Regions from separate parts of the Streptomyces sp. NPDC059897 genome, predicted to be linked through region 1. Evidence: riboswitches for the same ligand, from Rfam matches in the RefSeq annotation. Region 1 holds a riboswitch; the other holds the start of a gene.

Region 1 (3,403 bases):
CGCGTCGGCACGCACTTCGCGCTGCTGCCCGATGGCACCGCGGTCGTCGAGATGGCGGCCGTGGCCGGGCTCTCGCTCGTCCCCCGCGAGCTGCGCGACCCCGGCGCCACGACGACGTACGGGGTCGGCGAGCTGATCCGCGCGGCCCTCGACGCGGGCTCCCGCCGCATCCTGGTGGGCTGCGGCGACTCCGGCACCTCGGACGGCGGCGCGGGCGCGCTGCAAGCGCTCGGCGCCCGGCTGCTCGACGCGGACGATCTGCAAATCCCGCTCGGCGGGCGGGAGTTGGCGCATCTGCGGCGCATCGACCCGAGCGGCCTCGACCCGCGCCTGAAGGAGACCGAGATCCGGGTGGCGTGCAATCCGTTCAACGTGCTGTGCGGGGAGCGCGGCGTGGCCCGCGTGTTCGGCCCGCAGAAGGGCGCGACGCCCACGCAGGTCGAGCAGTTGGCGGCCGCCCTCGAACACTGGGCGCACGTCCTGATGCGTGATCTGGATGTACGCACCGACCTGTTCGCGGGCCCCGGCACCGGCGCGTCCGGCGGGCTCGGCGCGGGTCTCGCGGCGCTCGGCGCGCAGCTCCTGCCCCGCTTCGACGTGCTCCTCGACCACCTCGACCTGGACTCCCGGCTCGCCCGCGCCGACCTGGTCGTCACCGCCGAGGGCGCCCTCGACCACCAGACGCCGCGCGGCAAGGTGCCCGCCGAAGTGGCCCGCCGCGCCAAGCGGTTCAACCGCCCGGTCCTCGCCCTCGCGGGCACCATCGGGGACGGCGCGCACACGGTGACGGCGACCGGGGTCGACGCCTACAGCTCGATCCTGCCGGCACCGGTGTCGCTCGCGGAGGCGCTGGGCCGGGGCGGCGAGTTCCTCACGGACGCCACCGAGCGGGCCCTGCGGATGATCCTGCTGGGCAGCCGCCTGCCCGGGGGACGGCAACCGGTTCAGGCGCTCGCGGTGTCCGGCACGCAGCGCCCGTCCTCGGTGCGGTAGTTCCACCGCGCACCGTCCCGCACGAGCTCCGTCACGGCGGACACGAACCGCTCCACGTGCTCGTCGGGGGTGCCGGCTCCGAAGCTGACACGGATGGCGTTGAGCGACTTCTCGCCCGGCGCGGCCTCCGGGGCGCCGCACTCGCCCTGCTGCTGCGGGTCCGAGCCGAGCAGCGTGCGCACCAGCGGGTGGGCGCAGAACAGGCCGTCGCGGACCCCGATGCCGTACTCGGCGGAGAGCGCGGCGGCGAAGTGCGAGGAGTTCCAGCCGTCGACGACGAACGAGAGGACGCCCACGCGCGGCGCGTCGTCGCCGAACAGGGACAGCACCTTCACCTCGGGCACCTGGGCGAGCCCGTCCTGGACCTTGCGGATCAGGTACTGCTCGCGGGCGACGAGGTTGTCGAACCCGGCCTCGGTGAGCGCCTTGCAGGCGGAGGCGATGGAGTACACGCCGATGACGTTCGGGGAACCGGCCTCGTGGCGGGCCGCGGTGGTCTGCCACTCGACGTCGACCCCGCCGTCCACGCGCCGCGCGACCTTCTTCGAGGCGCCGCCGCCCGCGAGGTACGGCTCGGCGGCCGTCAGCCAGTCGGAGCGGCCCGCGAGCACGCCCGAGCCGAACGGGGCGTACAGCTTGTGCCCGGAGAAGGCGACCCAGTCGACGTCCAGGTCCTGGACGGAGACGGGGTGATGGGGCGCGAGCTGCGCGGCGTCGAGCACGATGCGGGCACCGTGCGCGTGAGCGGCCGCCGCGAGCTCGCGCACCGGCCAGAGTTCACCGGTGACGTTGGAGGCACCGGTGACGCAGACGAGGGCGGGTCCGTAGGGGTCGCGCTCGGCGAGGGCGCGCTCCAGCGTGTCGACGGCCTCGCCGGGCGTACGGGGCGCGTTGAGGTACGTGACCCGCGCGTCCCGCCACGGCAGCAGCGAGGCGTGGTGCTCGGTCTCGTAGACGAACACCTGGCAGTCGGCGGGCAGCGCGGCGGCGAGCAGGTTCAGCGAGTCGGTGGTGGACCGGGTGAAGACGACCTGGTCGCCCTCCCGGCAGCCGAGGAACTCGGCGACGGCGGCCCGGGAGTTCTCGAACAGGTCGGTGGACAGCTGCGAGAGGTACCCGGCACCGCGGTGCACGCTGCCGTAGTACGGCGCGTAGGCGGCGACGTCGTCCCACACCCGCTGCAGGGCGGGCGCGCTGGCCGCGTAGTCGAGGGCGGCGTAGGTGACCTCGCCACCGGTGACGAGCGGCACGGTGACGTCCCGGCCGAGGACGGGGAGCGGGGCGATGGTCTCGGTACAGGCGGCGGCGTCGACGGAAACAGACATGGGTGAACTCCCTGGCGCGGTAAGCGAATTGACCACGCCGGAGCTCTGGACGACAGAGCTCTACGGCATGGAAAGAAAGATGCTGTGAATGTCAGTACAGCGGGTACGCGGAGGCGGGGCCGGAACGCCCTATCGCATTCGCTTGCTCACGAGACTGCTCCCTTGAGGACCAGGACCCCAGGGTTGCGAGGGGTCCGCGCTTGCCATACGCCTTGCTGCGTACGGCCTGGTCTTCACCCAGGGCACCCCGCCACGGACGGAGGGTTGCCGGACAGCGGGCTGGGGCCTTCTGCAGTGGATTAACACAGCGCTGTCACTCATGACCTTGGAGAGCATCCTGCCACACGTCTCAGGAACGGCAAGGGCGCAGTCCAAAATCTGGACTGCGCCCTGCGTCACATCTCGTACGCGGCTACCGGTTGCTGGCCGCCACCCACCGCTCCAGGGCGGCCTTCGCCGCGCCGGAGTCGATCGACTCGGCGGCCCGGTCCATGCCGGCCCGGATCTGCTCGACGAGCGTGCCCTCGCCCGGCCGCACGGCCACGAGCGCCGCCGCCGAGTTCAGCAGCACCGCGTCGCGCACGGGCCCCCGCTCGCCGTCGAGGAGCCGCCTCGCGACCTCGGCGTTGAACGAGGGGTCGCCGCCGCGCAGCGCCTCGATGGGCACGATGTCGATGCCGACGTCGCGCGGGTCGAAGGACTCCTCGCGCACGGCGCCGTCGCGCACCACCCACACGCGCGAGGTCCCGGTGGTGGTCAGCTCGTCGAGCCCGTCGTCGCCGCGGAACACCAGGGACGAGTTGCCGCGCTCGGCGAAGACCCCCGCCACGATCGGCGCCATCCGGGCATCGGCGACGCCGACGGCCTGCGCCTTCACCTTGGCCGGGTTGGTCAGCGGGCCCAGCAGGTTGAACACCGTGCGGATGCCGAGCTGGCCGCGCGCGGCGCCCGCGTAGCGCAGCGCCGGGTGGAACTTGATGGCGAAGCAGAACGTGATGCCGGCTTCCTCGGCGACCTCGGGCACCCGCTTCGGCGACAGGTCGAGATTGACGCCCAGCTTCTCCAGTACGTCGGAGGAGCCCGAG
Region 2 (3,403 bases), on a different contig from region 1:
CCGCGCTCGAACTGCGTGAGCACCGGCCTCACAAGGTGCCCGCGCGCGAGGCGCAGCTGGGCGGTGCGGTAGATCGCCGCCGCCATCCGGCCGAGCGCCTGCCCGTCCTGGTGCCGGTGCTTGCGCACACCGACGTCGACCTGGGCGAGCGCGTCGAGGCCCACGGTGTGCAGCGCGTCCACGAGCAGACCGAGCTCCACGCCGTACCCGACGGGGAACGGCAGCCGTTCGAGCAGCGAGCGCCGGGCCGCGTACTCGCCGCCCAACGGCTGCACGAATCCGGCCAGTTGGGGCCAGTGCAGATTGAGGATCGGCCGCGCCATCAGCTCCGTCACCCGGCCGCCCTGGCCGGCCGCCCCGGCCAGCGGGCGGTCGTACATCGCCTTCACGAAGTGCACGCCCGGCTCGGTGAGCAGCGGTCCCACGATCCCGGAGACGAAGTCCGCGGAGAACTCCTTCAGATCGGCGTCGACGAAGCACACGATGTCACCGGAAGTGACGAACAGGGAGCGCCACAGCACCTCGCCCTTGCCGGCCCTGACCGGAACCCGCGGCAGGATCGTGTCCCGGTGCTCGACGCGCGCCCCGGCCGCCGCCGCGACCTCGGAGGTGCGGTCGGTGGAACCGGAGTCGATCACGACGAGCTCGTCGACGAGCGGCACCGCGTCCGTCATCAGCGTCCGCCGGATCTCGGAGACGATCTCGCCGACCGTCTCCTCCTCGTTCAGCGCGGGCAGTACGACACTCACCGTCTGACCCGAGGCGTGCTTGGCCGCGACCAACCGGTGCAGCGGATGGTCCGCCACGGACCAGGAGCGCCTGTTCAGCCAGCGCTCGACCTCTTCCAGCACGGTCTGGGTTCCTTCCCTCAGGATCGACATGTGATCCATCTCGCGGTTCGGACGACTATCTCAAGGGTCCGGGCCTTCGGTTACAGTCTTGAACAAGGCCGGTGACCATCGCATGTCGGGGGTCGCCTGCCGTACACAACTGAATCCACACAATCGAATACCGCTCATCCAGAGGGGCAGAGGGATACGGCCCGTTGAAGCCCCGGCAACCCTCCAGCCGGTCTCGTCCGCACATCGCAGTGCGCCCGCGAGGCTCCCGGCTAGTGAAGGTGCCAAATCCGTCTCGTGGCGAGATGCGTCGCGAGGAAGATGAGGAGAAAGGGCCTCGCCTCTCATGGCTGTACAGACTGTCGCCACCGAAACCGCCGTCGCCGTCGACCTGGGTCCGGCCTCCGGCCTCTCCTGCCGCGAGTGCGGCGCCGTCGTCCCGCTCGGCCCCGTCTTCGCCTGCGCCGAGTGTTTCGGTCCCCTCGAAGTCGCATACGACCTGCCCGTCGGTGACCCCGAGGCCCTGCGCAAGCAGATCGAGGCAGGCCCCGCCAACATCTGGCGCTACGCCCCGCTGCTGCCCGTCCCGGCCGACGTCGCCGAGAAGCCGAACCTGAACCCGGGCTGGACCAAGCTCGTCAAGGCCGACAACCTCGGCCGCGAACTGGGCGTCGCCGAGGGCAAGTTGTTCGTCAAGGACGACTCCGGCAACCCGACGCACTCCTTCAAGGACCGCGTCGTCGCGCAGGCCATCGAGGCCGCCCGCGCCTTCGGCTTCACCACGCTCTCCTGCTCCTCCACCGGCAACCTGGCCGGCGCCGTCGGCGCCGCCGCCGCCCGCGCCGGCTTCCGGTCCTGCGTGTTCATCCCGCACGACCTGGAGCAGGGCAAGGTCGTCATGGCCGGTGTCTACGGCGGTGACCTCGTCGCCATCGAGGGCAACTACGACGACGTGAACCGCTTCTGCTCCGAGCTCATCGGCGACCCGCTGGGCGAGGGCTGGGGCTTCGTCAACGTCAACCTCCGCCCGTACTACGGCGAGGGTTCAAAGACGCTCGCGTACGAGATCTGCGAGCAGCTGGGCTGGGTCCTGCCCGACCAGCTGGTCATCCCGATCGCGTCCGGCTCGCAGTTCACGAAGATCGACAAGGGCCTGAAGGAGCTGATCAAGCTCGGCCTCGTCGAGGACAAGCCCTACAAGCTCTTCGGCGCCCAGGCCGAGGGCTGCTCCCCGGTCTCCGTCGCCTACAAGGGCGGCCACGACGTGGTCCGCCCGCAGAAGCCGACCACCATCGCCAAGTCCCTCGCCATCGGCAACCCCGCCGACGGCCCCTACGTCCTCGACATCGCGCGCCGCACCGGCGGCGCCGTGGAGGACGTGAACGACGAGCAGGTCGTCGACGCGATCAAGCTGCTCGCGCGCACGGAGGGCATCTTCGCCGAGACGGCGGGCGGCGTCACGCTGGGTGTCACCAAGAAGCTCATCGAGGCGGGCCAGATCGACCCGTCGCTCACCACCGTCGTCCTGAACACCGGTGACGGGCTCAAGACGCTCGACGCGGTCGCCGAGTCCTCGCAGGCCACCGCGACGATCCGGCCGAGCCTGGACGCGTTCCGCGAGGCCGGCCTCGCCGCCGACCTCTGAGCCCAGCCGATCACCCGGCCCAGCCGACCGCTGAGCCAACCGAACTTGTAGCACCGGGAGTTACCGCATGAGCGTCAACGTTCGCATCCCCACCATCCTGCGCACCTACACCGGCGGGCAGTCCGAGGTCGCCGCCGAGGGCGCCACCCTCGCCGACGTCATCGCCGACCTCGAGAAGAACCACACCGGCATCGCCGCCCGCGTCCTCGACGACCAGGGCAAGCTGCGCCGCTTCGTGAACGTCTACGTGAACGACGACGACGTCCGCTTCGAGCAGGGCCTTCAGACGGCGACGCCGGACGGTGCCGGGGTCTCGATCATTCCCGCCGTCGCCGGCGGCTGATCTTTTGTAGGTCTACCCAGAGTTATCCGAATTGCCCCCTCCGCGAGAGAAGCGGAGGGGGCAATTCTGCATGGTTGAGCGCGGTACAGTTGGGGAAGCTGCTGCGTTTCCGCGAGCGGTGCATGACGGGCGCATATGAGTTCTCGCCCGCCGCCCGACAAGAAGTAGCCAAAGTGCCCGGCCCTTTCGGGCCTTTTACGGCATTTACGCGGCCCGGCTTGCCCCGGGATCCGGTGAGTTGGCCCGGTTTCCCCGATCTGGCGTGCCCAGAATTCTCGTCCGACTGACCTGTTGCAGACGGCAGTTGGGCAGATACATTCAGCCGCGGTCGACGCGTTCCGGCGCACACCCCCATATCCCATGGGGCGTGAGGTCTGACCCGGGTCCGCGAAGTGCGGTCCTGCGCAAGGGCCAGTAATAGGGGAGTTAGGCATGGCTCAGGGCACCGTCAAGTGGTTCAACGCGGAGAAGGGGTACGGCTTCATCGCGGTCGACGGTGGTGCGGATGTTTTCGTCCACTACAGCGCGATTCAGATGGACGGCTACCGCACCCTCGAGGAGGGGCAGCGGGTCGAG

Evidence for each region. Region 1 has a riboswitch for S-adenosylmethionine ahead of ACFV9W_RS37445 (aminotransferase class V-fold PLP-dependent enzyme). Riboswitches for the same ligand answer to the same signal wherever they lie in the genome.
Region 2: it holds a riboswitch for S-adenosylmethionine, as region 1 does, so the genes downstream of both, thrC (threonine synthase) here and ACFV9W_RS37445 (aminotransferase class V-fold PLP-dependent enzyme) in region 1, are expected to answer to the same signal.

The regions. Positions count from the first base shown of each region.
Region 1 is NZ_JBHWKQ010000065.1:17,583-20,985, forward strand. Features, by position in the region: gene ACFV9W_RS37440 (glycerate kinase) at 1-993, shown strand, start outside; gene ACFV9W_RS37445 (aminotransferase class V-fold PLP-dependent enzyme) at 945-2,318, opposite strand; SAM riboswitch class IV at 2,510-2,643, opposite strand; gene trpD (anthranilate phosphoribosyltransferase) at 2,731-3,403, opposite strand, start outside.
Region 2 is NZ_JBHWKQ010000064.1:2,282-5,684, reverse strand. Features, by position in the region: gene ACFV9W_RS37185 (glucosyl-3-phosphoglycerate synthase) at 1-851, opposite strand, end outside; SAM riboswitch class I at 1,013-1,167, shown strand; gene thrC (threonine synthase) at 1,186-2,484, shown strand; gene ACFV9W_RS37175 (MoaD/ThiS family protein) at 2,552-2,827, shown strand; gene ACFV9W_RS37170 (cold-shock protein) at 3,260-3,403, shown strand, end outside.